DNA from 3 places in the Lentzea sp. NPDC092896 genome. Region 2 is predicted to be linked to each of the others. Evidence: riboswitches for the same ligand, from Rfam matches in the RefSeq annotation. Region 2 holds a riboswitch; each other region holds the start of a gene.

Region 1 (10,026 bases), on a different contig from region 2:
GACCATGTTGGCGTCGCACAGGATCGGCGCGCCCGCCCGCAGTGCCGCACGGGCGTCGCGCACGACGTTCGAGGAGAAGGCGACGTCGGCCGGCAGGTCGGTCATGCCGCACGCGTGGATCATGCGGACGACGACTTTCGCGACGTCGCCGGGGAACCTGGTGAGGTCCGACTCCGCGCGAATGGTGGCGAAGGACTGGCGGTAGATCTCCGCCCCGTCCTTGATGTACTGCGTCAACGGATCTCCTCGTAGCCGTCGCCGGTCGCGACGAACTCGGTCACATCGCCTGCGGGACGACCGCAGCGGCGGGCACAGCCTGACCAGTGAACGGGGCGGTCGTGCGGGGTTCCGAGCCAGGCGCGCGCGTCCGCTCGCACGTCGGAGAGCGACTTCGCGCAGCCAGGGTGGCCGGTGCAGGCGCTGACGCCGTGCCACGGGGAGGCCGGATCGGTGATCAGGCCGGTGGTGTCGGTGCCTTCGGGGACGACCAGACTGCGCCACGGGGTCAGGCGGAGGGCGACGCCGGGGAGTTGGTGAGCGTCGAGCCGGCCGAGCGGGACGCCCGGCGTCAAAGGTGAAGGTGCGACAGGCGTCACAGCCGGGGTGATGCGCGGGGCGTCGGTGACGCCGAAGTGAGCGGTGATCTTTCGCACACCGTCGTCCACTTCGGACAGGCGCCAGGCCTGGCCGCGGAGCTGCTGGAAGAGGCGGGCGGCGGTGAGGACTGCGTCGACGGGGTCGGTGACGCGGACGCCGGTGTCGCGACCGGCGAGGAGGAGGACCCACGTGGAGGGGGTGGTGCCGGACGCGTCGCCGCCTGCCTGGCCCACGTCCCCGCTGACCAGCCCGAAGTCGCCACCCAGGCCGCTCACCGAGGCCCCCACCGTGACCAGGAACCTGCCCGGCAGATCCGCCAGCGCCGGGTCCGCGCACAAGGCCGTGTCGATCGCGTCGACCAGCTCCTGGTTGTCCTCCAGCGGCGCCGCGATGATGTTGCGGATCCGCTCGTGCGACGCGGAGGGCAGCAGCCCGGCCGCGGCCAGTCGAGCGCCCAGTTCCACGCCGTCCGCCAGGCCCCTGATCTGGAGGTTCGCCCGCGAGGTCAGCTCGATCGAGCCGGCACCCAGTTCGAGCGAGGCGAGGCGCACGACATCCCACTGAGCAGCGGAAAGAGTGCCGCCGGGTACCCGGATGCGCGCCAGCCCGCCGTCAGCCGCGGCGTGCAGCTCGACGGCGCCGGGGCAGGCGTCCGGGTGACTACGCATAGGTCGGACTGTAACCCGCCGGTTAGGGTGAGCCCGAACGACGAAGCGCAGGAGGAAGCCGGTGTGAATCCGGCGCGGTCCCGCCACTGTGACCAGCGAACACCGCTGGGAGTCAGGAACTCCGCTTCGCCAGTCACCCGCATTTTGGGGCGAGGACCCCACGAGGGATGGAGCCTGCGTGATCCTGCTGCTGTCGACCTCCGACACCGACCTGCTGTCGGCGCGTGCGAGCGGTGCCGAGTACCGGCTCGGCAACCCCGCGCGACTCACCGTCGACGACCTGCCCGCGCTCGTCGACGGCGTGGACCTGGTCCTCGTGCGCATCCTCGGCGGCCGTCGGATGTGGGAGGAAGGTCTCGACTGGCTGCTGGCCGGTGGGCTGCCCGTGGTGGTGCTCGGCGGTGAGATGCAGCCCGACGCGGCGCTGATGGAGCTGTCGACGGTGCCCGGTGGCGTGTGCGCCGAGGCGCACCTCTACCTCGCGCACGGCGGTCCGGCGAACCTCACCGAGCTGCACAAGTTCCTGTCGGACACCGTGCTGCTGACCGGCCACGGCTTCGAGGCCCCCGCCGCCACTCCCACCTGGGGTGTGCTGGAGCGCGAGGGAACGCCAGAGGGTCCGACGGTCGCGGTGCTCTACTACCGCGCGCACCACGTGGCCGGGAACACGGCCTTCGTGCACGCCCTGTGCGACGCCATCGAGGCCAAGGGCGGCAAGCCCCTGCCGGTCTTCTGCTCCTCGCTGCGCACCGCCGAACCCGAGCTGCTCGACACGCTGCGCCAGGCCGACGCGCTCGTCGTGACGGTGCTCGCGGCGGGTGGCACGAACCCCGCGAAGGCATCGGCGGGTGGCGACGACGACGCGTGGGACGTCGGCGCGCTGGCCGCGCTCGACGTGCCGATCCTGCAGGGGTTGTGCCTCACGTCGAGCCGCGACTCGTGGGACGAGAACGACGACGGACTGTCTCCTTTGGACACCGCGACCCAGGTCGCGATCCCCGAGTTCGACGGCCGGATCATCACGGTTCCGTTCTCCTTCAAGGAGATCGACGAGGACGGGCTGACCGTCTACGTGGCCGACCCGGAACGGGCGCTGCGCGTCGCGGGCATCGCGGTCCGGCACGGCCGCCTCCGGCACATCCCGGTGGCCGAGCGCAGGATCGCGGTGATGCTGTCGGCGTACCCGACCAAGCACTCCCGCATCGGCAACGCGGTCGGCCTGGACACGCCGGCGTCGACCGTGCGGCTGCTGAAGGCCATGCAGGAGCACGGTTACGACATCGGCGACGCGCTGCCGGGCGTGCAGGAGCTGGACGGCGACGCGTTGATCCACGCGTTGATCGCGGCCGGTGGCCAGGACGCGGACTGGCTGACGCAGGAGCAGTTCGAGAGCAACCCGGTGCGCATCGCCGCGGCGGACTACCGGGAGTTCTACGAGACGCTGCCCGAGGACTTCCGCGAGTCGATGCAGGAGCACTGGGGCGAGGCCCCGGGCACGCTCTTCGTCGACCACAGCAAGTCCAAGGACGGCGAGATCGTGCTGGCCGCGTTGCGGTCCAACAACGTCGTCGTGATCGTGCAGCCGCCGCGCGGGTTCGGCGAGAACCCCATCGCGATCTACCACGACCCGGATCTGCCGCCGTCGCACCACTACCTCGCGGCGTACCGGTGGATCGAGTCGAACTTCGGCGCGGACGCGGTCGTGCACGTCGGCAAGCACGGCAACCTGGAGTGGTTGCCCGGCAAGACCGTCGGCATGTCGGCGTCCTGCGGCACGGACGCGGCCCTCGGCGACCTGCCGCTGGTGTACCCGTTCCTCGTCAACGACCCCGGCGAGGGCACGCAGGCCAAGCGGCGCGCGCACGCCACGCTGGTCGACCACCTCGTCCCGCCGATGGCCCGCGCCGACAGCTACGGCGACATCGCGCGGCTGGAGCAGTTGCTCGACGAGTACGGCAACATCTCCGCGATGGACCCGGCGAAGGTGCCGGCGATCCGCGCGCAGATCTGGACGCTGATCCAGGCCGCCAAGCTCGACCACGACCTCGGCCTGGAGGACCGGCCGCACGACGCGGAGTTCGACGAGTTCATCCTGCACGTCGACGGCTGGCTGTGCGAGGTCAAGGACGTCCAGATCCGCGACGGCCTGCACGTCCTCGGCGAGGCGCCGACCGGCAGCGTTCGCGTCAACCTCGTGCTCGCCATGTTGCAGGCACGGCAGATGTGGGGCGGTCAGGTCGCCGCGCTGCCCGGCCTGCGCGAGGCGCTCGGCCTCACGACCACGGGTCGCGAAGACGTCGACGCGATCGAGGAGATCGCGCGCGGACTCGTTCAGGCGATGGAGGACGCGGGCTGGGACCGGGAAGTGGCCAAGACCCTGCACGAGTCCGAGGACGTGCGGAAGATCCTGGAGTTCGCGGCGGTCGAGGTCGTGCCTCGTCTGGCGCGCACCACGGACGAGATGACGAACGTCCTGCACGCGCTGGACGGCGGCTACGTCCCGGCCGGCCCGTCGGGTTCTCCGTTGCGCGGCCTGGTGAACGTGCTGCCGACCGGCCGCAACTTCTACTCGGTCGACCCGAAGGCCATCCCGTCGCGACTCGCGTGGGAGACCGGCCAGGCGATGGCCGACTCGCTGCTCGCCCGCTACCGCGAGGAGAACGACGGCGAGTGGCCGCCCTCGGTCGGCCTGTCGGTCTGGGGCACCTCCGCGATGCGCACCGCCGGTGACGACATCGCCGAGGTGTTCTCGCTGCTGGGCGTGCGGCCGGTGTGGGACGACCAGTCGCGTCGCGTCACCGGTCTCGAGGTCATCTCGCTGGAGGAACTGGAGAGGCCGCGCGTCGACGTCACGATCCGCATCTCCGGCTTCTTCCGGGACGCCTTCCCGCACGTCGTGTCCATGTTGGACGATGCAGTGCAGCTGGTGGCCGCGCTGGACGAGCCCGCGGAGCAGAACTTCGTGCGGGCGCACATGCTCAAGGACCTGGAAGAGCACGGCGACCAGCGCAGGGCCACGTTGCGCGTCTTCGGTTCCAAGCCGGGCGCGTACGGCGCGGGCGTGCTGCCGTTGATCGACAGCCGCAACTGGCGCGACTCGTCCGACATCGCCGAGGTCTACGCGGTCTGGGGTGGTTACGCGTACGGGCGTGGTGTGGACGGCGTGGCGGCGCGCGCGGACATGGAGTCGGCGTACCGGCGGATCGCGGTGGCGGCCAAGAACATCGACACCCGCGAGCACGACATCGCCGACTCGGACGACTACTTCCAGTACCACGGCGGCATGGTCACGATGGTGAAGGCGTTGACGGGCAAGGCACCCGCCGCGTACGTCGGGGACAGCACGCGCCCGGAGGCGGTCCGCACGCGCACGTTGACGGAGGAGACCTCACGGATCTTCCGCGCCCGCGTGGTGAACCCGCGCTGGATCGGGGCGATGCGCAACCACGGCTACAAGGGCGCGTTCGAGCTGCAGGCGACGGTCGAGTACCTGTTCGGCTACGACGCCACGACCGGTGTCGTAGCGGACTGGATGTACGAGAAGCTCACCGAGTCGTACGTGCTCGACCCTGAGACCCGGAAGTTCCTGCAGACCAGCAACCCCTGGGCGTTGCACGGCATCGCCGAGCGGCTGCTGGAGGCGGCCGAGCGCAAGATGTGGGAGCACCCGGAGGAGTCCACTTTGGACGCGCTGCGGGCGGCCTACCTCGAGACCGAGGGCGACCTGGAAGACGGCGTCTGAACGACCCGTACGCAGCAGTGACCTGGTGACGGATCGAGGCGGGCGGACACGCCGTTCGCCTTGATCCCGTCCAGCAGGCCGTTGATCAGGCACAGGGTCATGCCGCACACCAGTTGCGCGTGCCGCTGCGCCAGGCTGTGGAACGGGCAGTTGCCCAGCAGGATCTCCTCGCCCTCGGAGCGGGGCTCGAAACCGAAGTCTCCCAACGCTCTCGGCAGATCGCCCGAGGCGGTGGAGGCCAGGTTCGCGCCCCACTCGTAGGCGCGGCGGTTCAGGATCTCGCGCGGTGGCTCGCCGGTGCTCTCCGCCTCCATCAACGCGTCCGTCACCAGGTGGCTCGCGGCCTCGTAGCGGCGGTCGGGCAGTGACACCTCGATCTGCTGCTCGGAGCGCTGGTAGAGCTTCGCCGGACGGCCCGCGCCAGGTCCGCTGCGGCCGGTTCGGCGCTGGTGCACCACTGTGAGCAAGCCCATCTCGACCAGCTTGTCGAGGTGGAACGCGGCCGTCGTGCGAGGGAGTTCGACGGCCTGCGCGGCCTCGTCCTTGCTGATGGGCGCGGTGTGGTGCACGACGAAGTCGTAGAGCCTGCGGCGGTTCGGCTCGTCGAGGGCCGCGACGGCGGCGACGGGGTCGGCCATCTCTAAAACCTACTCTTGTTGACTAAATTCGGCGAACGGATCTACCGTGGCGAACATGGACGTCGAGGCGGCGCAGCGAGCGGTCACGGACCTGCTCAAGGCACTGGGCAAGGACCCGTACTCGGTGCACCTGGCCGACACCCCGCGCCGCGTGGCCGAGGCCTACGAGGAGATGCTGACCCCGCGCGCCTTCACCATGACGACGTTCCCGAACGACGAGGGCTACGACGAACTCGTGCTGGCGCGCAGCATCCCCGTGCAGTCGTTGTGCGAGCACCACATGCTGCCGTTCCACGGCGTCGCGCACGTCGGATACCTGCCGGGGGAACGGATCCTGGGCCTGTCGAAGCTCGCGCGGGTGGTGGAGATGTTCGCCCGCGACCTGCAGGTGCAGGAACGGCTCACCAAGCAGGTCGCCGACTGGCTGCAGGAACACCTGCAGCCCAAGGGGGTCGGCGTCGTGATCGAAGCAGAGCACATGTGCATGTCGCTGCGAGGCGTGCGGGTCAGCGGATCCCGCACGGTCACCTCGGCGTTGCAGGGCGTGCTGCGCGAGAACGCCGCGTCACGCCAGGAGTTCTTCTCCCTCGTTCAGGCTGCCTGAACAGGTCCGAACACGTAGGAGCCGGCGGCGTCCGCGTTGTCGCCCGCCCAGAACTCAGCCCACAGCGTGGCGAACTCGGCCCGCGAGAGCCTGCCGTCACCGTCGAGGTCCAGGACGGAGAAGTCGGTCGTGCCCTCGTGTCCGAGCCAGGCCTCGATCATCACCCGGTACTCGTCCTCGGACACGTAGTCGTCGCCGTCCGCGTCCACCGCACCGAACATCGCGTCCGCGGTGCCGAGCACCGGTTCGATGTTCGTGGGCAGCACGTCCACGACGTTCAGCACGTCGTCCAGCGTCACCCTGGCCGCGCCGCCCGCTGCCGACTGCAGGGTCGTCCACCAGCCGAGCATCACCTGGGACAGCAGTTTCTCGTCGCTGCCGCGCAGCCCGGCCCAGCGCGCGGCGAGAAGCCGGAAGTCCTCCTCGGTCAGATAGCCGTCACCGGTGACGTCCATCGCGCCGAACACCAGGTGCACCTTGCTGCGCTGAAATTCGCTCGCCATGCGCAGGACCATAGGCCGAATGCCGCAACGGGAACCATCGGCCGAACGGGTCCGAACTAGTCCACGAACAGAGCATCGGCCAGCTGCAAACGGCCGGACACCCCGAGCTTCCGGTAGATCCCCGAGAGCACGCCCTCGACGCCGCCGACGGGCATGAGCAGCGTGGACGCGATCTCGTCATCCGAACGGCCGCGTGCCGCCAGTTCCGCCACCTGGTGCTCCGTCGGGGTGAGCGCGGTCGGCCCGGTCTGCCGCATCCGCCGAGGTCCGGCGCTCGTCGCCACCAGTTCGGAGTAGGCACGCGCGGCCATCGCCGAGGATCCGCACTTCTGCGCCAGGTCCATCGCGTCACGCAGGCAGGTGCGCGCGAACGCCGTGTCGCCCTGACGGCGCACCACGACGCCGAGGTCGACCAACGCGCGCGCCAGCTCCAGGCGGGCGGGGGAGCCGCGCAGCACCCGTACGGCCTCTTCCAGCAACGTCCGCCCGGCCGCGCCCGCCGTCACCCGGCCGGCCGCGCGCAACGCCATGCCCAACGCCCTGGGCGCGCCCCAGTCGCGGGCCAGCGTGACCTCTTCCACGGCCAGTTCGCGGGCTCGTTCGCCGTCGCCCATCGCCGCTGACGCCAACGCCGCACCGGAACGCCACGCCAGCGCCGCCGGGTTGCGGTACGGCCACGCCGCGCAGTGCCGTCCGGCGGCCAGAAACGCTTCCAGGGCCTCGTGATCGTCGCCTCGCGCGGTCAGCATCCGTCCGCGCACGGTCAGCACACCGCCGTACGACCACACGCGCCGCGCCTCGTCCGTCGAGGCCTCGGCGATGACCACGGCGGCCTCGTCCAGGCGGCCCTCCTCGAGCAGGATGTCGGCGAGCAACGCGGCGTGCCACGTGGACACCGCGTGCCAGCGCCGGTCCTGGCGCAGGTGGTCGGCCGCGACCTCCAGGTCCGCGCGGGCCGAGACGAGATCTCCCTTGCGGCGCTGGACGTTCGCGCGCATCACGTTCGTCAGCGCCCGCAACGCGGGAGCCTGCGCGCGGTCGACCTCGTCCAGCACGGCCAGCGCCTCGTCCAGCGAGTCGGCCAGGTTCAGCGTCATCGCGGACGCCAGCGACGACAGCACGCCCGAGGCGGACACGAGCGGAACCGCTTCCGCGGCACTGATGTCCCCGACCATCACGTGGTGCAGCACACCTGCGGGCGTGTCGAGCGGCACCGACGACGGCACGGCCTCCTGCCACACCAGCCCGTGCACGGCCAGATGCGCCTGTGCCAGTGGAGAACCGGCCAGAACCGCGGCGATCTCGGCCGGGTTGCTCTCGGCGTGCAGCGCGTACGACAGGGCCACCGCGGACTCGACATCGTCCACATCGGACTGAAATGCCTCGCGCAGCCGCGCCGTCGCGCCGGGCAGGTCGCCGACCAGCTCGGCGATTCCCAGCAGCCGCAACGCCCGTGACGGGTTCGCCACCGGTTCGCGCAACGCCCGCCACAGCAACCGCGCGGCACCGGACGTGTCGCCCTGGTTCACCGCCTCCTGTGCGGCCCGGTCGAGCACCTCGCCCGCCCACGGCTCCAGGCCGGGCGAGGTCTCCAGCAGATGGTCGGCGACGGCCCGGTCCGAAGCGCCATGGGTGCGCAACGACCGTGCGGCCCGAAGGTGCAACGCGGCCCGCGCACCGGCCGGCATGTCGTCGAGGACCGCGGGCCCGGCCACGCCGAGCAACTCGACCGTCCGGACCGCCTCGGCAAGCTCGACGGGACTGAGCCGGGTCAGCTCGGCCAGCACGCCGGGATGCGGTGAGGAACCCAGGGCCGCAAGGCAATGAGCCGTGGCCACCACGGCGGCCGGACGGCGGCGCAACCGGGCGGTCATGATCTCGCCGGCCACCTCCGCGCCGCGGTGGGAGACCCGCCACGCGGCTTCGGCGGTCGGTGGCACCCGGTCCTCGGCCAACGCCCTGAGCAGACGCGTCACCGTCAACGGGTTCCCGCCGGTCGCCGCCACGCAGGCGGTCACGAACTCGGGCGCCGCCTCACCCAACGCCGACGTGACCAGCACACCGATCTCGGCCGGCGTCAGGTTGTCCAGCGTGACCCGTTGGCACGCAGCCATGATCTCGCCGTAAGAAGGATCGTCACACCGCTCGCCCATGCCCACAGCCAGCACGAGCGCGATGGGCAGCCGTTGCACCCTCAACGCCAGATACGCCAGCCAGCGCAGAGAAGCGGTATCGGCCCAGTGCGCGTCGTCCACGACGATGAGCAGGTCACCGCGACAAGCCAGTGCGGCGGCCAGTCGGTAGACACCGTGCAACAGAGGGAAATCGACGGTCACGGCTGTGAGCTGCAACGCACTCATCGCCTCTGCGGGCACGAGATCCGGGTCGACCAGGTCGAAGAGCTGTGCCACGACCCCGAACGGCAGGTCGCCTTCCAGCGCACTGCCCCGCGCTCGCACGACCTGCCCCGGCCAGCGCGCGGCGAGGTCGTCCAGCGCCGCCGTCTTGCCCGTGCCGGGTGCGCCTTCCACCACCGTGGTCGTCCCCGGCGCCACCTGATCGCTGATTCCGGCGCACCACACTTTCAGCCGGTTTTCCAAGATCTCTCCACAATCCGCCGCTGAAAGTATCAGCGGAATTGATGTTAGGAGAAAGCGCTCCACTTGCCCAGGTAAAGGTTCCTGCGCCAAGGGCGTCTCAACAGGAGGGCTGCACGTATGATCCCGCGGGCAACTACTCGAATGGGTAGCGGCAGCGTGGCGGCGGCCTCACCCGCTGATCCCAACGGCCTAGGAGAGGCGCTTCGGGGCTGGTCGTGGTGCGGGTCGTTGTGGTATTGCAGCGAGTGTTCTCCGCCGCCGCGGAGCGAAAGGAAAAATGGGTGTCGGGGAATCGGGACGGGGTGTTTCGCGGCCGTGAGGGAGAACGGGAGCTCCTGAGCGGTGTGCTGAACGCGGGCACCGGTGTGGTGCTGATCGAGGGGGAGGCGGGCACCGGGAAGACGCGGTTGCTGGCCGAGATCGCCGCCGTCGCCGCCGGCCGCGGGTTCGAGGTGGCCACCGCCCAGGACGAGCTCGATCAGCCGTTCCTGCTGGCCCGCCTGGCCGACCGCCGCCCGGACGGGCCTGCCGTCGTCGTGCTGGACGATCTCCACCTGGCCGAGCCGGGAACCCTGGCCGCTCTGCGCGCACTGTTACCCGCCTCCACGCACGAGAAGGTGGTCTGGCTGCTCGCCCGGCGCCGCGGCGAGGGCGCGGACCGCCTGTTCGCCGCC
Region 2 (10,026 bases):
GTCGAGCAGAGCGTTCTGACGGGCGGTGTTGGCGAGCGCGGTCACTGGCAGGCCTCACAGGACTCGGGGTTTTCGAGGGAACAGGCGATGGCTTCGTCCGACGTCACGACGGGCACCGCCGTGGTGGTCGTGGTCGTCGCCTGCTGGATGCGCGTCGCCGGACGGGAGCGCAGGTAGTAAGTGGTCTTGAGCCCGGCTTTCCAGGCGTAGAGGTACATCGAGGAGAGCTTGCCGATCGTCGGCGAGGCGACGAACAGGTTCAGCGACTGGCTCTGGTCGACGTACGGGCCACGCGCGGCGGCCAGTTCGATCAGCGCCTTCTGCGGCAGCTCCCAGGCCGTGCGGAACAACGAGCGCACGTCCTCCGGCAGTTCGGCGATGCCCTGCGCGGAACCGTCGTCCTGCTTGAGCCGGTTGCGCACGGCCTCCGTCCACAGGCCGCGGGCCTTGAGCTCGCGCACCAGGTAGGAGTTGATCTGCAGGAACTCGCCGGACAGCGTCTCGCGCTTGAACGTGTTCGACACCTGCGGCTCGATGCACTCGAAGCAGCCGGCGATCGAGGCGATCGTCGCGGTCGGCGCGATCGCGATCAGCAACGAGTTGCGCAGGCCGTGCTCGCTCACGCGTTCGCGCAGAGCACCCCAGCGCTCGGTCTGCGTGGGCGTGACGCCCCACAGGTCGGGCTGCAGATCTCCCTTGGCGGCACGGGTTTCGGCGAACGCCGGGTGCGCGCCCGCGACCGAGGCCAGCTCCGCCGACGACTCCAGCGCCGTCAGGTAGATCTCCTCGGCGATCCGCGTCGACAGCTCACGGGCCTCCGGCGAGTCGAACGGCAGGCGCAGCTTGAAGAAGACGTCCTGCAGACCCATGACACCGAGACCCACCGGGCGCCAGCGCGGGTTGGAGCGCGCCGCCTGCTCGGTCGGGTAGTAGTTGATGTCGATCACGCGGTCGAGGAACACGACGGCGGTGCGGACCGTGGCACGCAGGCGATCCCAGTCGATGCCGTCGCCGGCCACGTGCGCGCCGAGGTTCACCGAGCCGAGGTTGCAGACCGCGGTCTCCTCGTCGCTGGTGACCTCCAGGATCTCCGTGCAGAGGTTGGACAGGTGCACCACGTTCGACGGCGACGCGGTCTGGTTGCACGTCCGGTTCGCGGTGTCCTTGAACGTCATCCAGCCGTTGCCGGTCTGCGCGAGCGTCCGGATCATCCGTCCATAAAGGTCACGAGCCTTGACCGTGCGCACGGCGCGGCCGGCCTCCTCGGCACCCCGGTAGGCGCGGTCGAACTCGTCGCCCCACAGGTCGACCAGCTCGGGGATCTCGTCCGGGTCGAACAGCGACCAGTCCGCGTCGGCCTCGACGCGGCGCATGAACTCGTCCGGGATCCAGTTCGCCAGGTTGAGGTTGTGCGTGCGGCGCGCGTCCTCACCGGTGTTGTCGCGCAGCTCCAGGAACTCTTCGATGTCCGGGTGCCACGTCTCCAGGTACACGCAGGCAGCGCCCTTGCGCCGGCCACCCTGGTTGACCGCGGAGACCGACGCGTCGAGCGTGCGCAGCCACGGCACGATGCCGTTGGAGTGGCCGTTCGTGCCGCGGATCAACGCGCCGCGCGAACGGACCCGGGACCACTGCACGCCGATGCCGCCGGCGAACTTCGACAGCCTGGCGATCTGCTGGTAGCGGTCGTAGATCGACTCGAGCTGGTCCTTCGGCGAGTCCAGCAGGTAGCACGACGACATCTGGGTGTGCTGGGTGCCGGAGTTGAACAGCGTCGGCGAGCTGGGCAGGTACGCCAGCGACGACATCAGCCGGTAGAAGTCGATGGCCTCGGTCGCCGTCTGCGAGAGACCGCACGCGACACGCAGCAACCAGTACTGCGGCTGCTCGATCACCGAACGCTTCGAGGGGTGGCGCAGCAGGTAGCGGTCGTAGACCGTGCGCAGGCCGAAGTACTCGAACCGCCGGTCGCCCTCCAGGTCGATCGCGTCGTCGAGCTTGCGCGCGTTGGCGGCCACGAACTCCGCGGTCGTGTCGCCGATCAGGCCTTCCGCGTGGCCGAGCGCGATGCTCTGGCTGAAGGACATCACGCCCTGGCGGCGCACTTCCTTCTCGATGAACGCGGCGAGCAGGCCCGCGGCGAGCTTGGAGTACTCGGGCTCCTCGGACACGAGCGCGGCGGCCGTCTGGATCGACAGCCGGTCCAGTTCCTCGGTGGTGGCGCCGTCGTAGAGACCGCTGATCGTCTTCGTGGCGACCCGCAACGGGTCGACGTCGTGCAGACCGACCGTGCAGCGCTCCACCGCGCGCACGATCTTGTTCAAGTCCACCGGTTCCAGTGAACCGTTGCGTTTCTTGACGCGCATAGTGGTGGTGACCGTGTCGACCGCCGTCACTAGCTCTCTCCTCGCGAGCTCGGGTGGCCACGGGGAAGCGAGGAGTGAACGGGCGCGCGCGACCGCCACGTCCTCCCGCCCTCCCTCGGGGCCGCGGACGCCCGCACGCAGGCACGTGCGGGGCGCTGGCAGGTCTTCGGACTCGTGGGCGAGCCTGTCGCCAGGCGCCTACCGGCCGTCGCTTCCCAGACATCGATGTCCAGTGCTTTCTGACGGCTTTCGTTCCCACTCACCGCTGCGGGGCAGTCCCGGATTCCCACCGGGTTCCCTCTTGCGACGACCGATCTGGAGGATCGGCCGAACCAGCTTCGGAGCACAATACATGGGCGCGGCCGAGCCGCTGACAACTACATCTAGTGGGCGTGTCGCTCAGTTGGAGCAGAGCACGCCAGGCTCACGACGTCGCCTCACCCTGCGCCGTATATCGCTTGCGGCAAGATCTGGAGGCCCCCACACTTGGCCGCCGATGCCGAGGCTGAACAGGTGGTTCATGTTCGATGTGATCATTGCCGGGTGCGGTCCGACCGGCGCGGTGCTGGCCGCCGAACTGCGGCTGCACGACGTGCGGGTGCTCGTTCTGGAAAAGGAACCCGAGCCCGCCGCGTCGTTCGTGCGCATCGTGAGTCTGCACATTCGCAGTCTGGAAATCCTGGCGATGCGCGGTCTGCTGGACCGCTTTCTGGAACGGGGCCGGCAACGTCCGGTCGGTGGCGCCTTCGCCGCCATCCCCAAACCCACGCCGGAAGGCCTGGATTCCACGTTCACCACCATGCTCGGCATCCAGCAGCCGGTCGCCGACCGGCTGCTCGCCGACCACGCGATCGCACTGGGCGCACAGGTCCGGCGCGGTGCCGCGGTGGCCGGTCTCGAGCAGGACGACGACGGCGTGACCGTCGAACTGGCCGATGGCGAGCGGCTGCGGTCGCGGTACCTGGTCGGCTGCGACGGCTCCCGCAGCACGGTCCGCAAACTGCTCGGCGTCGGGTTTCCCGGCGAGCCCTCGCGCAACGACACGCTGATGGGCGAGATGAAGGCCGCCGCACCGGAAGACGAGATCGCCGCCAAGGTCGCGGAAATCCGCAAGACGAGCCCTGTGTTCCACCTCGGACATTTCGGCGACGGGGTCTACCGCGTTGTGGTCCCGTGCGCGAAAGCCGGTGAAGATCGCGCGGAGGCGCCCTCCATCGAGGATTTCCGGCGGGAACTGCGCGCCTTCGCCGGAACGGATTTCGGCGTGCACTCCCCGCGCTGGCTGTCCCGTTTCGGCGATGCCACGCGGCTGGTCGAGCACTACCGGATCGGGCGGGTGCTGCTGGCAGGCGACGCGGCGCACATCCACCCGCCCGCCGGTGGCCAGGGCCTGAACCTGGGCGTGCAGGACGCGGTCAACCTGGGCTGGAAGCTCGCGGCGCAGATCCGCGGCTGGGCGCCGGAGACGTTGCTGGACAGCTACCACGCCGAACGTCATCCGGTCGCCGCCGACGTGCTGGACAACACCCGTGCCCAGGTGCAGCTCTCCGCCCCCGGACCGGGCGCGCAGGCCGTGCGCAGGCTGCTCACCGAGCTGATGGACATCAACGAGGTGAACCGGCGGCTGATCGAGAAGATCACCGCGATCGGCGTCCGCTACGACTTCGGCGAAGGCCCCGACCTGCTCGGCCGGCGGTTGCCCGACGTCGATCTCGCAGAAGGCCGGCTCTACGACCGACTGCACCAGGGGCGTGGCCTTCTGCTCGACCGCACCGGGCGACTGGCCGTCGAGGGCTGGTCGGATCGCGTCGACCTGATCGCGGATCCCGTTGCGGCACTGGAGGTTCCGGCCGTCCTGCTGCGCCCCGACGGGCACGTCGCCTGGATCGGCGAGGAGCAGCAGGACCTGAACGACCACCTCGCCCGCTGGTTCGGCAAGCCGTTCGCCTCCTGACGGGCTGTCAGCGCGCGAACTTCGCGATCGCGGCCGGGGTGACCGGGGTGAAGAAGTTGACGAGGTTGCCGTCGGGGTCGCGGAACAGCAGTGCGCGGTTGCCCCAGGGCATCGTGGTGGGTTCGGTGACGACGTCCTCCACGAAGCCCGCCAGGTTCTCGCGCACGGCGTCCACGTCGTCGACGAGGAACTCGATGATGACGCTGCGGTTCGCGCCGGGCTCTGCTGACCCGGGCGCGAACAGGCCGACGGTGCGGGTGCTGCCGATCGCGAGGGTGCCCGACGCGGTGGCGAGCTCGGCGAAGTCGTCGTTCGCCCAGTTCGCCCGCAGGCCGGTGGCGCGCTCGTAGAAGCCGACGAGGCGGGTGATGTCGCCGGTGATGACACGGATCGAAACGAAGTTCATACCGGCACGCTAGGAGCAATACCGGACAGTATCCGCCCGGTATCTGCGGAATACTTTCGACCATGCCCCGGCCCACCGCCCGCGTCCTCACCCTGCTGGAACTCCTGCAGTCGGGAGGCGTCCGGACCGTCGCCGAACTCGCCGACCGGCTCGGCGTGGACGAGCGCACGGTGCGCCGGTACGTCGAGCACCTCGTCGATCTCGACGTGCCCGTCGAGTCGGTGCGCGGCCGCTACGGCGGCTACCGGCTCGCGTCCGGCTACCGCATGCCTCCGCTGATGCTGAGCGACGACGAAGCGCTCGCCGTGCTGCTCGGCCTGGTCGCGGGACGGCGATCCGGCTTGATGACGGCCACGAACGCCGCCGGTGAAACGGCGGCGGCGAAGATCAGGCGCGTGTTGCCGCAGCGGCTGGGCGGCAGGCTCAACGCTGTCCTCGACTCCCTCGCCTTCACCTCACCCGAACGCGAGCTGCCCGCGCCTGACGCCACGGTCCTGCTCACGATCGCCGACGCGGTGAGCCACCACCGGCCGGTCTCGATCCGATACACCGCAAGGGATGGCCGGCACAGCGAACGCACGCTGCACCCGTACGGGCTCGTCGCCCACTCGGGCCGGTGGTACGTGACGGGTGCCGATCCCGCGATCGGCGAGGGCCGGACGTTCCGGCTGGACCGCATCGCCGGTGCGCGCACGTTGCCCGGCTCGTTCAACCCACCGGAGGGAGTCGATCCGGCGGAACTGGTCCTCAAAGGACTGGCCACCGCCTCCTACCGGCACGAGGTCACCTTGCGCATCCGGGGAACGGCCGAGCAGATCCGCACCCTGCTGCCCGCGAGCGTCGCGCTCATCGAGGAGTCGGACTGGTCCCGCGTCGAACTGCGGGTGGAACGGCTCGACTGGTTGCCGGGCGTCCTCGCGTCGCTGGACCTGCCGTTCGTGATCGAGCGCCCGGACGAGTTGCGCGACCTCGTCGTGGCGCTCGCCGACCGACTCAAGGAATCCGCTTTGCGGTGAACCTAGGAAGGTAAGCGCTTTCCAGCTAGCCTCTGAACCGCCGGGGGCACGCGGTTGTTCCAGCCGCCCGTGCCCCTGGCCCTACCTCATCAGACCCCGTCGATCAGCCGGATGGCCAGATCGGGGTTGAACGTGCCCGCCGGCGTGGTCGGCGCGATGCCGCACGGACCGTCGGACACGCCCGGTGTCTTGACCCACAACAACAGGTCGGCACCGCCACCGATCTGCGGCACCACACCGAGCTTGCGACCGGCGGGGTTGCACCAGCCGTCACCACGCCCCTTGCCGTTGCGGCTCGTGTCGACCACGAAACCGGCCGTGTAGCCGAGGAAGCCGTTGACCTGGCTCGCATAGCTCGTCGACTGGCTGGTGGTGTAGTAGTTCGACACGTTCACCGAGAACCCGCGCACGTTCCGCACGCCGGCCTCGTTCAGCCGGTACGCGATGGTGGACGGCGACACCCAGCCGGCGTTGCCGCCGTCGAGGTACGCGTACGTGTTGGGGGCCTTGGCTTTGAGCTGTTCGGTGGCGTACTTGAGCAGGCCCGCCATCTCCGTCCGCTGTGCCGCCGTCAGGCAGTCGTAGGCGGCGAGCGCGTCCGGTTCGATGATCACCACCGCGGGCTTGGTCCCGATCCCGGCCGCGAAGCTCGAGATCCAGGTCCGGTACGCGCCGGCACTGCCGGCGCCACCACCGGAGTGGCCACCGCAGGCATCACGGTTGGGGATGTTGTAGGCGACCAGGACGGGGAGTTTGTCCTGGCCGTCGGCCGCGCCCGCGTAGTTCGCCACGGTCGAGCCGATGCCGGCGTCGTTGCCGAACCAGCGCGCGATCGGCTTGGAACCGATCGAGGACTGGATCCGCGCGGACCTGGAGTCACTCGGGTTGTTCCGGGCCCAGGTGGCGGGCGCGGAGTTGGGGTTGACGTAGAAACCGCTGGTCAGGTCCAGCGGGCTGGCTGCTGCGGCAGGGGTGGCCGGGGACAGCAGCAAGACCGCGCAGACCGCGACCGTCGAACGGGCAATCCACCGCACTGTGGATCTCCTCTCGGATGGGACTGTTCCTCTCACCCACCGCCCGCGCGGCATCGCGCGGGCGGTGGGAGTTCTCGTGACGGGGAGGTCAGCGGGTGTCGGCGAACGCCGCGACCCAGGCCAGCGCGGAGTTCCAGTTGATCGCGACCTCGTTCGTCGACCACGACCCGAGCTCGTCGAGGTAGCACTTCGCGGGTGCGCAGCCCGGCAGGTTCTGCTGCGCCACCGGGTCCTGCAGGCCCGAGTTGGGGCCACCGGCGAGCGATCCGGCCGGCGGGTTGGGCATCCTGGCGTCTACCTGGTGCGCCCAGTGCCGGTGGTGCTGGTTCTTGCTGGCCTTCTCGCCGTAGCCGCTGACGAACGACTGGTTGAGGCCGTTGCGGCCGAGCAGGTAGTCCATGGACTCCAGCACAGCGTCGCTGTACTTGCGGTTGAGAGTCGTGTCGTAGGCCATCGCCATGATCATCGACGCGGTGAGCGTGGCGCTCGTCGAACCCCAGGCGTACTGGCCGTCGGCCGGCTTGGACGGGTTGGGGTAGCCCTGCGACTTCAGGTCGCGCAGGTGGCCGTCGGCGACGTTGATGACCCGCGCGCGGGCGGTGATCACGCGGTCGAGCGGGAACTTCAGCGGCAGCCGCAGGATCGTGAGGTCGGCCAGGCCGCCGGTGTCCTTCCAGGAGAACCCGGCCGAGGTCAGCTTCGTGGTGATCTTGTTGAGGTACTCGCGCTTGCCCGTCGTCCCGTACAGCTCGGCCGCGGCCCACGAGAACTCGTCGGTCACGTTGGTGTCGTCGTAGGCACCACCACCGACGCTGTCCTCCTTGGGGGCGTACTTCGCCGGGTTGGCCAGTGCGGCCTTCCACGCCGTCTCGGACGCGGCCAGGCACCTGTCGGAGAACGCGCGGTCCCACAGCTTGAAGACGCGGGCGCACTGGGCACCGGCGGCGGCGAGGTTCAGCGTGGCGGCCGTCGACGGGGCGTGCAGGTAGCGCGGCTGCGGGTCGTTGCCGGGCAGCATCGGGTGCGCGGTCCAGGCCAGGTCGTGCATCTTGTGGTGGACCATGCCCGCGAGCGGCTTGCCCGCCGGGACCTGCATCTTCAGCAGGAACTCCATCTCCCAGCGCGCCTCGTCCAGCACGTCGGGCTTCTGGTTGTCCTGCTCCGGGATGGCCAGCAGGCCGTCCCGGAAGCCTTCGATGTCGAGCGTGTAGAGCGACCGCTCGTAGGTGTCCATCAGCTGCCACGCGGCAAGGGCACCGTTGACGACGTACTTGCCGTGGTCGCCCGCGTCGTACCAGCCACCGCTCACGTCGAGGGAGTAGTCGCACTCCCCCGGCAGGCACGGCACCGACACGTCGCCCTGGTTCGGCGCCACGCCCACGTGTCCAGCCGGTCGCGCGTACGCCTCACCGACGTACTTCGCCTCGATCGGGATGCCGCTGCGGTTGTGGTAGAAGTACGCGAGCGAGTCCCGTCGCAGCTGGTCATAGGGCTTGTCGGCGATGCCGAACGGGAAGCTGCTCTGGTCGCCGACAGTCAGACTGTAACCGCTTCCAGCCTTCTTGTAGGCCGAGAAGTCGGCGATGTGCACGTGGTCGCGCGTCATCGCGTCGTTGCCCTTGACCTGCGTTTTCCCCGCCTGGACGACAGCACCCGCGGCGTCGCGCAGCTGCCAGTCGACCGGCTCGGTGGAGCTGTTCACGATCGAGGCGCGCTTGGCTCCGGCCGTCGGGTACGCGTACTGGTTCGTGCGCACCGGTGAGCCGTAGTCCCAGCCACCGCCGGGTGGGACGATTCCGCCGGTCAGCGACACGTCGTCGATGCACAGCGTGTACGGCTCGGCGGACACGCCACCGGCCTGGATCGCCACCTGGCCGCCGGTGCGAGTGGCCACTGTGGACGTGCCGGTGAACTCGAACGTCTTGGGAGTGCTGGTGAGCGCGGCGGCCTTGTTCAGCACGGTGGTGTTCGGCGCGACGGACAGCGCGACCGCCGCCCGCACGGTGACGTTCTTCGTCGCGGTGGCGGTGAAGCGCAGCGTGTAGGGCTGACCGGCCTCCAGCGGGATGTCGTTCTGGCCGATCATGGCCGTCCACGGGTTCGCGGTGCCGCCGGGGATCTGCGCGCACAGCCTGCCGTCGGCCACTGTGGACGGAGCGATTCCGCTGCTCCACCAAGGGGTCTTCACACTGTCGAACTTGCCGTTGAGCACGCGCTCGTAGGGCTCGGCCGCGGTCGCGGGTGCCGCGATCGTGGCGATCAGGACGAACGGAAGGCCGGTCGCGACCAGCCTGGTCTTCACGGACATACCGGGGGCCTCTCGAGGTCGACTGTCTCCCGGCGCGACCGCAGCGTCGAGGCGAATGTTCACCCACCCGACCCCGCCTGTCAACGCTCCCGCGTCATCGAAATGTGACCGGCGCTACCTCTTCACATCCGGATGGCCTCGTGGTTACAGTCCTGTAAGCGCTCACAGTTTCCCCCGATCCCGATGGGCGCACACCGGCCGAAGCCGCAGCGTCGCAGCAGGTGAACGGTGTTCCAGTGGTCTGTCAGACAGTCAAATCCAGGTGTTAGCGCTTGCAGACCATCCGCCAACTGGAGGTTCTTCGATGGGTGTTCGACCGAGGCGTGCCCTGCTCGCCACAACTCTGCTCAGCTCGCTGGTGGCCGTGTCCGCCTGTGGAGGTGCCGCCGACTCCGCGTCGTCGGGGGACGTCACGCTGATCGTCAAGACCTTCAGCCAGTTCGGCTACGACGAGCTCTACAAGGAGTACGAGGCGAGCCATCCCGGCATCAAGATCAAGGAAGAGAACATCGGCAAGCTCGGCGACTACACGCCGAAGCTGCAGCAGTGGCTCGCCACCGGGAAGGGCGCGGGTGACGTCGTGGCGATCGAGGAGGGCATCCTCTCGCAGTTCATGGCGAAGCCCGACCAGTTCGTGAACCTGCTCGACCACGGCGCCAAGGAACTCTCCGGCAACTTCCTGCCGTGGAAGTGGCAGCAGGCGTCCACTTCGGACGGCAGCAAGGTCGTCGGCCTCGGCACGGACGTCGGCGCCCAGGGCATGTGCTACCGCAAGGACCTCTTCGAGGCCGCGGGCCTGCCGACCGACCGGGAGGCGGTCGGCAAGCTCTGGCCCACCTGGGACGCCTACCTCTCCACCGGCAAGCAGTTCAAGGCCAAGACCCCCGGCGCCGGCTTCTACGACTCGACCGGTGGCGTCTACCTGAACATGCTGATGCAGTC
Region 3 (10,026 bases), 1.1 Mb from region 2:
TCCGGCGGTAGCAAGGGAATCAGGGCGTTGAGGTAGTTCGCGGCCGTTGTGTTGTGCCGGGTGCCCTTGCGGTGCACGGTGATCCTGCCGCCGCCGAGTGACAGTCCTGCCGTCGACTCGGTGGGCGCGGCGGTCAGTGCCGGGGTCAGGCGCCGCACGAACGCGAAGTCGTCGCAGAACACCAGGAAGCGGTCGTCGAACGCGGGCACGCCCAGGGCCACCGCGCCCGCGTTCTCGTCGCGTGGGTCTGGCAGCAGGCGTTCCACCACGCGCAACGGCGGGCACGGGCCGAGGTCCGTGCTCACCGACACGATGGTCTCCGTGCGGGCGCTCACGTCGTCGCCTGGGGCGGACGCGAGGCCAACGATCCTCGTCTCCGAGTGGACCGCGAACGTGCGGCCGCCCGCGGAGAGCGTGGACGCCGCCGACTCCTCCGGCCAGAGCCACTTCCGCCACCAGCGCATCAGATGTCGAGCTCCTGGTCCGTCTTCGACGACTCGTCGCCCTTGGAGCCGTACGTCACGGTCTTGTAGATGCCGTCGGCGTACCCGGCGACCTTGTTCGCGATCTTGACCGGGTCCGTGTACTTCGCGCCGTCGGGGCCGCTCTTGTCCAGCCCGGCCGCCTTCTTCAGCTGGTCCTTCGCGGCCTTGCCCAGCGCCTCGCCGAACGAGCCCGGCTTGTCGGCCACGCCCTCGCGGAAGGCGTTGCCGACCTTCGAGTTCCTGAGCACCTCGCGGATCCGCCGCAGCACGTCCATGATCTTCTGGATCACCGAACGGACCTTGCCGACCTCCTTGCCGGCCTTGGCGGTCGAGATCCCCGCCTCGACCGGGGTGGCGGCGGCCGCGGCGGCCTCGGAGGCCCCGCACGTCGGGACGGCCGCGATCTGCGCGGCGACCCACGTGACGACCAGCCACTCGATCAGGTCGCTCAGGATCCCCTTGATGACGTCCTCGGCCACCTGCATGAACATCGAACTGCCCTGCAGCAGCGACGCGATGTGGCCCGCGGTGCCCGCCGTGCCCTCGATGCCGTGGTGGAACCCGCCGAGCTTCGCCGCGGCCTTGTCGCCCGCCTCGGACTTCCAGCTCCGCAGGCCCTGACGCAGGTGCTCGTCGAACGTGCGCGCCAGGTCCTCGGTCCGCGTCGCGATGTCGTTGAACGCGCCCGCGGCCTTGCTCGTGGCCGCCGGGTCGCCGGTGACCAGGTCCACGGCCTGCTTCAACGGCGCCACGACGTCGAGCAGCCAGCCGAGTCCTTTGCTGATCAGGAAGTTCAGCGGGTCGGAGATCGCGCCGGCGAGCTTCATGCCGTCCTGCATGAAGTTGTTCATGTCGGAGATGACGCTGACGACGTCCTTCGCGATCGCGGCGCCGTCGCCCTTCTGGAGGTCGTCCCCGAGCTTCGCGCTGTCCTTCATGAGCGAGTAACTGCTGCCACCGAACGGGATCAGCTTCGCGGACGCCTTGCCGACGTTGTCGCCGGAGTACTGGTCGCCGTAGCTCTTGCCGAGTGCGCCGAGGTTCGAGGTGCCCTTGCCGCCGGAGACCATCGGCGGCGCGGTGGCGCTGTCGAGTCCACTTTGGAGCGTCTTGCCGAACGCGTCCGTCGTCGTTTGCTCGTGGCCCGCGTAGGTCTGCGCGGTGGCGGTGAGGGCGGAATCGATCTTGCCGAAGCCCTCGGTCATCTTGCCGAAGTGGCCGTGCAGATCGCCCAGCAACTCGTCGTACTGCTGGTAGAGGCCGAGCAGGTGCCCGAGCGCGCCCCAGCTGACCGCGGGCACCGACGCGGTCGTGACGGCGTCGTTGAGCTTCGTGGAGGTGCCGGAGAGCGTGCCGATGGTCTTCGCGCACCGGGCGATCTCGTCCGCGTGCACCACGATCCCGGTCACCAGCGGTCGTCCTTGCGGAAGATGCTGCCGGTGTCGCCGTCGTCGTCCGCCGGGGAACGGGCCGGTGGGGCGGCGGGCCGGCCGAAGATCTCCTGCTGCGTCGCCAGCACGCGCTCGGCGATCGGGAGGTCGGTGTGGCCCTGCACGATCTCCGCCTGCTGACGCGCGGCCGCGGCGACGGCCAGGTGCAGCGTCGACATCACGGCCTGGGAGAGCTGCGTGGTGCTCAGCCGCTTCGCGTCCTCGGTGAACCGGATCTCCTTGATGGAACCGGACAAACCCGCGACGACCGTGACGGAACGGTCGGGGGACTGGACGCTGGCTTCCACTGTTCTGAGCTCGTTGCCCATCGCGTCGTACTCGGCGGCACGGGCGTCGGCGGCGCGGTTCGCCTGCTCGAAGAACTCGAGCTTCTGACGCATCTGTTCCAGCAACTCAGCGCTGTCAGGCATGCGCCGAACGTACCAATCGCGGCTGGGCGGGGTGGCCGCACCCACGGCCACCCCACACCATCAGGCGACAGCGGCCTTCTCAGGGGCCTTGGCCTTGCGCGACGCCGGGTCGATCAGCAGGCCGAACACCACGCCGATGCCGACGTAGAGCGTGGCGAGCTGGGCGAGCGAACTGAGGCGGAACTGCCACAGCACGTTCACCGGCATGTCCGCGGGGATCGTGTCCGGCGGCGCGGGGAACGCCAGCAGCACCACCGCGACGGCCGCGGCCACCGCGAGCAGCACAGCGGTCGTCCGCACCGGCTGCGACTGGGCGCGCAGCTGTTCGGCGAGCCAGCTCGCGGCCCACACGATCACCAGTCCGGCCACCACGACACCGAGGTAGAGCGCGGTCCGGTAGTTCACCGTCTCCGGGTCACCCACGGCCGGCGGGTTGGCCGGGTACTTGAGCCACGGCAGCAGCGCCACGGCACCGAACACCGCGGCCCCGAACGCGAAGCTGCGGCTGAACGGCGTGCGGTCGGCGAACCAGCGCTTCGACAGCGCGTAGGCCGTGGCGAACACGAGGCCCACCGCGATGCCGACGATCACCACGCCGAGCATGCCGCCCACGACCTGGGCGCCACGGCTGACCAGCTCTTCCTCGCCGCCGTGCGTGTGGCCGGCCTCTTCGCCGGCGGGTGCCCGTGCCTCCTCGACCGCGAGCGCGGCGCGAATCGGGATCTCGGTCACCAGCAGCTGCACGAGCGCGGAGGCGACGCCAGCAATACCGCCGGCCGCGACTCCGCGCAGCGCAAGGGACTTGTACGTCGTCGTCATGTCTTCCCTGCCTGGGATCGGGGGATCAGTGGCAGGGGACGCCGAGCGCGTGGCGGCCGTCGTGGAAGAACTCGTGCAGCAACTCGGAACCCGCGCCGAGCGCGAGACCGTTCTCCTGCAGGACGAGGTACGTGACGATCAGGCCGAGAAGTGCGGCGGCGAACGCCCACTTGGGCACCTGGACGGCGGACAGATTTGCTGCGGGGCTCGTCATGACGGGCTCCTCCATACCTCGTGGAAGGTCAACTCTCCTTGCGGCGCCGCAGCCGGTCTCCTGACTCCCGGATCAACGCTGCCCCCGCGTCTTCCCAGCCCTCTCGCGAGGACCAGTGACGTGCTCGGCGGGGATCGCTTCCCGGTCACAGTGGCGAGGACCGCGCCGGATTTTCACCGGCTTCCCGTCACTGCGGCGCGTGCACCGTAAGTTGATCCATCGGTTAAGCACAACCGGCCATAAGAGTTGTTGCGTTCCTCACTTCACGAGTGGACAGTCACCACACTTCCCACCTGCGGCGACGCGGTAGTAGAGACAACACGACCGACGCCGGAACGTGACCTCGCCGGGAAAACTGAGGAATTCTCCCGCCTGTTCGAACGGCGGTGAGCTCATGAGCCGTTCGCCGCGTTCTTCCGCTTCCTCGGCGGTGAGCATGCGTGCGCGCACAACCATTTTGAGCGCGCCCGCGACGTTCGACATCGCGTTGCCCCACAACAATCCACGCGCCACCGGCGTGACGGCCTGGATCGCTTCCACCACCGGTTCGAGCGCCTCTGCGGCCTTCGGGCCCAGTCTCGGCTGGTCGATGCGGACGCTCAGGCCGTTCGCGGGGTGGTGCTGCCACCAGAGGTTCTCCGGGCGGACGTCGATCGGGATGCCCGCGGCCGTGAGCGGGCTGAGCAGCCGTGCCGTGTAGCTGAGGAAGAACAGGCTGGCCGCTACGCGTGGTTCCTCCGCTTTGTACCGGATCGCGATCGCGTCGATGGTGTTCTTGAGCGCCGGACCTTCCAACAACGCCGTTCCCGGCAGCCAGGACTCGTCCGGGCGGCCCACGTCGAGCGCGAAGAACGGGTTGATTCCGCGCACCCGGCGCAGTGCTTCGAGGACCTCGGCGAACTCAGACACAGAAGTTCACGCTACTGGGTGTCCATGCAGGACAGATCACGTCCACGGCCTGGGACAGATGTGACCGCGGTGTGGACGGGGGTCGCCGGGATGGGAGGATGTCATGCCGTGAAGACCTTCGATTCCCTGTTCGCTGAACTGACCGAACGAGCCGCCACCAAGCCGGAGGGTTCCGGCACCGTTGCTGCGCTCGAGGCCGGGGTCCATGCGCAGGGCAAGAAGGTCCTGGAGGAGGCGGGCGAGGTCTGGATCGCCGCCGAGTACGAGTCCGACGAGAAGCTCTCCGAAGAGATCTCGCAGCTGCTCTACCGCCTCCAGGTGCTCATGCTGGGCCGTGGGCTCACCCTCGAAGACGTCTACAAGTACCTCTGACGGAAAAGACTTTCACATGCTGCGCGTTGCAGTCCCGAACAAGGGCGCGCTCGCTGAACGCGCCTCCGCCATGCTCACCGAGGCCGGCTACCGGCAGAGGCACGAGCCGCGCGACCTGACCGTGCTCGACAACAACAACGACGTCGAGTTCTTCTTCCTGCGCCCCAAGGACATCGCGATCTACGTGGCGTCCGGCGACCTGGACCTCGGCATCACCGGCCGCGACCTGGCCGCCGACTCGGGCGCCGACGACAACGGCAACTCCGTCGAGGAGCTGCTGGCGCTGGGCTTCGGCTCGTCGACCTTCCGCTACGCGGGCCCTCGCGGCACCGACTGGAAGGTCTCCGACCTCGAGGGCAAGCGCCTCGCCACCGCGTACCCGAAGCTGGTGGGCCGCGACCTCAAGGCCCGTGGCATCACCGCGAAGGTGATCCGTCTCGACGGCGCCGTGGAGATCTCGATCCAGCTGGGCGTGGCCGACCTGATCGCCGACGTGGTGGGCTCCGGCCGCACCCTGCGCCAGCACGACCTGGTGCCGTTCGGCGAGCCGATCTGCCAGTCGGAGGCGGTGCTGATCCACCGCAACGGCTCGGAACTCACGGCCGCCAAGAAGCAACTGACGGCACGCCTGCAGGGCGTCGTGTTCGCGCAGCAGTACCTGATGCTCGACTACGACTGCCCGCGTTCGATCCTCGATGACGCGATCGCGCTGACTCCGGGCCTGGAGTCGCCGACCGTCGCGCCGCTGGCCAACCCGGACTGGGCGGCCGTGCGGGCGATGGTGTCGCGCAAGGAGGCGAACCAGGTGATGGACGAGCTGGCCGCGATCGGCGCCAAGGCCGTGCTGGCCTCGGACATCAGGTTCTGCCGGCTGTGATCACGGAGCACGCCCTGCTGGACGTGCTGCCAGGTTCCGCCGAGGAGTTCGAGTGGGCGTTCGGCGAGGCGCGGGAGCTGATCTCCGCCTCGCCGGGCTTCCGCGGCCTCGAACTGCTGCGGTGCCTGGAGACGCCGTCGCGCTACCTGCTGCTCGTGCGCTGGGACTCTCTTGAGGATCACACGGTGGGCTTCCGGCAGGGGCCTTCGTATGAGAAGTGGTCCGCTTTGCTGCACCGCTTCTACTCGCCGTTCCCCGTGGTGGAGCACTACGAGAGCGCGCTGAGCACCTCTTCGTCCGTGGTCTGAGCGAAGCTGTCGTACCAGCGGCTGACCGCGCCGAAGCGGCGCGGGAGCAGGAGCGCGATCACCGGCGTCGTGAACGTGGCCAGCGATTCTTTGGCGGCCACCGGGACGGCGAGGGTCGTGGTCCGCGGTTCGTGCTGGGCGATCCAGTGCAGCGCCGCCTTGGCCGTGACGCCGGTGGCCAGGCCGTCGTCCACGAGGATCACGTCGCGGTCCTTGAGGGTGAGCGGCTTGTCCCCGCGGTAGAGGGCCGTGCGTCTTCTGGCTTCTTCGCGTTCCTCGTCGCAGGTGCGGCCCAGTTGTTCTTCGGTGAGGTCGAGCGCTCTCAGCACTCTCGGGTCGTAGATGGGCTCGCTGTCCGCGGTGACGGCGCCCACGCCGTATTCCGGATGGCCTGGGGCGCCGATCTTGCGTGCCACGACCACGTCCAGTTCGGCGTTGAGGTGGCGGGCGACTTCTTTGGCGACTGGGACGCCGCCTCGGGGAGGCCCAGGACCAGCGGGTCGTGCCAGGGGAGGTCGGCGAGTCGCGCGGCGAGGGCGCGGCCCGCTTCCTGCCGGTTCGCGAACCTCTTCACAGTCAGGCTGACGCTAGCCCCTCCGGGCTCAGTCGAACAGGCCGGCGACGTCGGTGGTCATCGAGACGAAGCCCGAACCGGTGGCGATGATGGCAAGCCAGAACAGCATCGTGCCCCGCCTGGTCTCGGCGGCGTCGGCGGGACGGGCTTCAGCTCGCGGCGCCGGCCCTGAGTTGTGGACCTGGACGCGCTCGTGCCGGCCGAAGTGCGCCCGGAACTTGATCCAGGTGTGGCGGCTGCAACCGAACAGGACGCCGTTCGCCGTGTTGCGGCACGGCAAGCCCTGCCTGGTGGTCACCGCGCAGGTGACGGGATAGAGCACCGCGATGATCCAGCAGGCCGTCGCCACGGCGAACGAGCCGGTCCACACCGCCCGCGCGTAGTTCCCGTGGTGGAGCGCGACGACGCAGCCGACCGAGAGCGCCACCACGAGCAGGAAGTAGAAGGTCTTTCTCTGCCTGCGGGTCTTCTTCGCCATCGTGTTCCCTCCCCGCTTCCACCCTGGCTGACCGCACGCGTGCGGCGGTAGAGCCCGGCAGAGGGACGAGGGATCGCGCGGTGTCGCGATCACTGGGGTTGCTGGTGAGGTTGCGACTCCCGTTGTGTCCTGTGAGGTATCAGCGTTCGCGCACGAACAGCGCCTGCGCCGTCGTGCCCACCGGCCCCTCCACGTCGTGCACCACGCTGGTCGCGAGCCCGACCCCGTCCGGCCCGATGGTCGTCCGCGCGTCCATGCCGACCCACTCGCCGACGGGACGACGGTGCAGGTGGACGGTCAGGTCGGTGTTGATGGCGTACCACTTGCGAATGTCCACACGGGACGAGACGCCGCTGGCCGAGTCGACGACGGAGAACACGCGCTCTTCCGGTGAGGGTTCGAAGCCCTCTACGACGGCCACGCGCGGGCGGGCCCACACCTGGGCGTCGCCCGGCGTGAAGATGCCGCCCGACACGGAAAGCCACTCGACCGCGGCCAGGTAGCCGCCGCCCCAGTGGTCCGGGATCTCCATCGGCACGGCGGAAGCGGGTGGTGCGAGAGCGGGGACTTCGCCTCCCGCTACGGCGGTGGTGTCCGAGCCGACGATGCGCCACGCACGTGCCGTGAGGACCGGGCGGCCCTCAAAGGAGAGCGAGGCGGCGAGCAGTTCTACCGAGCGGCCTGGGCGTTCGACCGAAGTGGACACCGTGAGGTCGGCCACCGGGACCGGGCCGAGCACCTCGAACGTCACGCGGGCCAGGGCGGAGGACGGGTTGCCCAGGGTGAGCAGAGAGCGCACCAGCAACGCCGAGGGCGGGCCGAGGTGCTGGCTGTCCGGGCCCCACGGGCCGACGGTGTGCGCCGTGGAGCGGTACGTGTCGTTGCCCAGCGGCAGGTAGAAGGCCGTCATCAGTCGCGGTCCTGGAGGGTCTCGGTGTCGTCGGGCTCCGGCCAGCCGGGGTAGGGCGGCGGGGTGCCGTCGAACGCCGGGCAGAAGGCCTTGTGGTCGCAGTAGTCGCACAGGCGGCTGGGGTTGGGGCGGAAGTCGCCCGTCGGGGCCGCGCGCATGATGGCCTGCCAGATCGCGTCGAGGGTGCGTTCGAAGCGGGCCAGTTCGGACTCGTCCGGGGTGTAGGCGAGGGCCTGGCCGTCGGCCAGGTACATCAGGCGCAGCTGGCGGGGGACGACGCCGCGCAGCTTCCACAGCACCAGCGCGTAGAACTTCATCTGGAACAACGCCTTCGCCTCGCCCACCTCACGGGGGGCGGCGCCGGTCTTGTAGTCCACCACGCGGATCTCACCCGTCGGGGCCACGTCCACGCGGTCGATGTAGCCGCGCAGCAGCACGCCCGACGGCAGTTCGGACTCCACGAGCAGCTCGCGCGACTCCGGTTCCAGGCGCCGGGGGTCTTCGAGGCCGAAGTAGCCGTCGAGCAGCTTCGTGGCGGACGCCAGCCACTCCGCCTCCTCCTCGCTGCCCTCCACCTCGAACAGCGTCGAGAACTCCGGGCGCTCGGCCTTCACGCGCTCCCAGGCCGGCGTGATCATCGAACGCGCGCGGTCGGGCACGCGGTCGGCGGCGGGCAGGGCGAACAGGTCTTCCAGCACCGCGTGCACCACCGTGCCGCGCACCTGCGCCTTCGTCGGCCTCTCCGGCAGCCGGTCGACCGCGCGGAACCGGTAGAGCAGCGGGCACTGCTTGAAGTCCCCTGCCCGGGAAGGCGAGAGCGCGGGCCTGCGCAACGTGGTGCTCATGGTTCGCACCCTAGGACAGAGGTCTGACAATTCTGCGAGCAGCACCAGACCGCGGGATCACACCCGGAGCCCTACAGTTCACCCGTGGCCGCGCGGATCAGTGAACGAGAGGGCGGCCTGCTGCTGTTCCGGGTGGCGGGCATCCCGGTGGTCCTCGCGCCGTCCTGGTGGATCGGCTCGGCGATCGTGGTGGCCTTCTACGCGCCGCTCGTCGACGATCTCGCCCCCGGCACGCCGCCGGGAGTCGGTCTGTTGCTCGCCGCGCTCTTCGCGATCTTCCTCGGGCTGAGCGTGCTGGCCCACGAACTCGGCCACTGCGTCGCGGCGCTGCGGCTCGGGCTGCCGGTCAGAAGACTGCGCCTGTACCTGCTGGGCGGCCTGTCCGAGATCATGCGCACGCCCGGCAAACCCAGCCACGAGGGCGTGGTCGCGGGCGCAGGGCCGATCGTGTCCGTCGCGCTGGCGGCGATCTTCGGCGTCGGCGCGCTGGTCATGGAACCCGGCGACGTCGTGTGGGTGCTGGTCTTCCAGATCGCCGCCGCGAACGTCGCCGTCGCCGTCTTCAACCTCCTGCCCGGTCTGCCGCTCGACGGTGGCCGGATCGTGCGGGCCGGCGTGTGGGCCGTGACGGGGCAACGGGCGATGGGCACGCGCGTCGCCGTGGTCGGTGGGTTCGCCGTGGCCATCGCATTGGTGGCGTGGGCGCTGTACGGCGTCGCGGAAGGCGCGGACGACCGTTGGTTGCGTTTCGGCGTGTGCGTGCTCACGGCGTGGGTCGTCGTCGCCGGCGCGAGGAGCGAACTCGCGAGCGAGCGCCGCCGCACGTGGCCCGCTGGTGTCACCCTCAGCGACCTGATCCTGCCGGTGCTCCAGCTGCCGGCGGAGAGCCCCGTCGCGGACGCGCTGAGCACGTCGGCCGGCCGGGGCGTGGTGCTGGTGCGGGCCGACGGGGTGGCGGCCGGTCTGCTCGACACCGAACTGGCCAGAAAGCTCGCCGCCGCAAGTCCTTTCGCTCCCGCGGAGCAGGCGGCCGAGCCGATCCTGCCCGAGACCGTGCTGCTCGCCGACGAGCCCGGTGAGGAGATCGTCGAACGCGTCCAGGGCACCGCCGCGTGGCAGTTCCTCGTCGTCGACCTGGAGGGCCGCCCGGCGGGCGTGCTGCGCAGGGAGGACCTGCGTGCGGCCATTGAGAAGGGCGTTTGACACCATTGCGCGGTGATTAGCGCAAGTGGACCGTTCCAGCCGGGTGACCGGGTACAGCTGACCGACCCCAAGGGCCGGCACTACACGGTCGTTCTCGAACCCGGCAAGGAGTACCACACCCACCGCGGCGCCATCCCGCACGACAAGCTGATCGGCCAGCCCGAGGGCTCG

The links. Region 2 has a riboswitch for cobalamin ahead of ACIQF0_RS10110 (ribonucleoside-diphosphate reductase subunit alpha). Riboswitches for the same ligand answer to the same signal wherever they lie in the genome.
Region 1: another riboswitch for cobalamin. It lies ahead of cobN (cobaltochelatase subunit CobN); the one in region 2 lies ahead of ACIQF0_RS10110 (ribonucleoside-diphosphate reductase subunit alpha).
Region 3: another riboswitch for cobalamin. It lies ahead of ACIQF0_RS05195 (CbtB-domain containing protein); the one in region 2 lies ahead of ACIQF0_RS10110 (ribonucleoside-diphosphate reductase subunit alpha).

Annotation. Positions count from the first base shown of each region.
Region 1 is NZ_JBIVPX010000005.1:266,784-276,809, forward strand. Features, by position in the region: gene ACIQF0_RS25855 (precorrin-8X methylmutase) at 1-237, opposite strand, end outside; gene ACIQF0_RS25860 (hypothetical protein) at 234-1,265, opposite strand; cobalamin riboswitch at 1,274-1,409, shown strand; gene cobN (cobaltochelatase subunit CobN) at 1,444-5,007, shown strand; gene ACIQF0_RS25870 (helix-turn-helix transcriptional regulator) at 4,968-5,645, opposite strand; gene folE (GTP cyclohydrolase I FolE) at 5,701-6,249, shown strand; gene ACIQF0_RS25880 (EF-hand domain-containing protein) at 6,237-6,752, opposite strand; gene ACIQF0_RS25885 (AAA family ATPase) at 6,809-9,352, opposite strand; gene ACIQF0_RS25890 (LuxR C-terminal-related transcriptional regulator) at 9,634-10,026, shown strand, end outside.
Region 2 is NZ_JBIVPX010000001.1:2,274,331-2,284,356, reverse strand. Features, by position in the region: gene ACIQF0_RS10115 (ribonucleotide-diphosphate reductase subunit beta) at 1-45, opposite strand, end outside; gene ACIQF0_RS10110 (ribonucleoside-diphosphate reductase subunit alpha) at 42-2,396, opposite strand; cobalamin riboswitch at 2,506-2,718, opposite strand; gene ACIQF0_RS10105 (FAD-dependent monooxygenase) at 2,887-4,320, shown strand; gene ACIQF0_RS10100 (VOC family protein) at 4,328-4,726, opposite strand; gene ACIQF0_RS10095 (helix-turn-helix transcriptional regulator) at 4,789-5,742, shown strand; gene ACIQF0_RS10090 (glycoside hydrolase family 6 protein) at 5,832-6,776, opposite strand; gene ACIQF0_RS10085 (glycoside hydrolase family 9 protein) at 6,865-9,078, opposite strand; gene ACIQF0_RS10080 (ABC transporter substrate-binding protein) at 9,389-10,026, shown strand, end outside.
Region 3 is NZ_JBIVPX010000001.1:1,172,535-1,182,560, forward strand. Features, by position in the region: gene ACIQF0_RS05175 (hypothetical protein) at 1-464, opposite strand, end outside; gene ACIQF0_RS05180 (hypothetical protein) at 464-1,894, opposite strand; gene ACIQF0_RS05185 (YbaB/EbfC family nucleoid-associated protein) at 1,891-2,346, opposite strand; gene ACIQF0_RS05190 (CbtA family protein) at 2,407-3,165, opposite strand; gene ACIQF0_RS05195 (CbtB-domain containing protein) at 3,191-3,379, opposite strand; cobalamin riboswitch at 3,412-3,603, opposite strand; gene ACIQF0_RS05200 ((2Fe-2S)-binding protein) at 3,638-4,288, opposite strand; gene ACIQF0_RS05205 (phosphoribosyl-ATP diphosphatase) at 4,397-4,660, shown strand; gene hisG (ATP phosphoribosyltransferase) at 4,677-5,537, shown strand; gene ACIQF0_RS05215 (antibiotic biosynthesis monooxygenase family protein) at 5,534-5,845, shown strand; gene ACIQF0_RS05220 (phosphoribosyltransferase) at 5,806-6,354, opposite strand; gene ACIQF0_RS05225 (hypothetical protein) at 6,448-6,897, opposite strand; gene ACIQF0_RS05230 (thioesterase family protein) at 7,037-7,807, opposite strand; gene ACIQF0_RS05235 (PD-(D/E)XK nuclease family protein) at 7,807-8,652, opposite strand; gene ACIQF0_RS05240 (site-2 protease family protein) at 8,737-9,855, shown strand; gene ACIQF0_RS05245 (tRNA (adenine-N1)-methyltransferase) at 9,868-10,026, shown strand, end outside.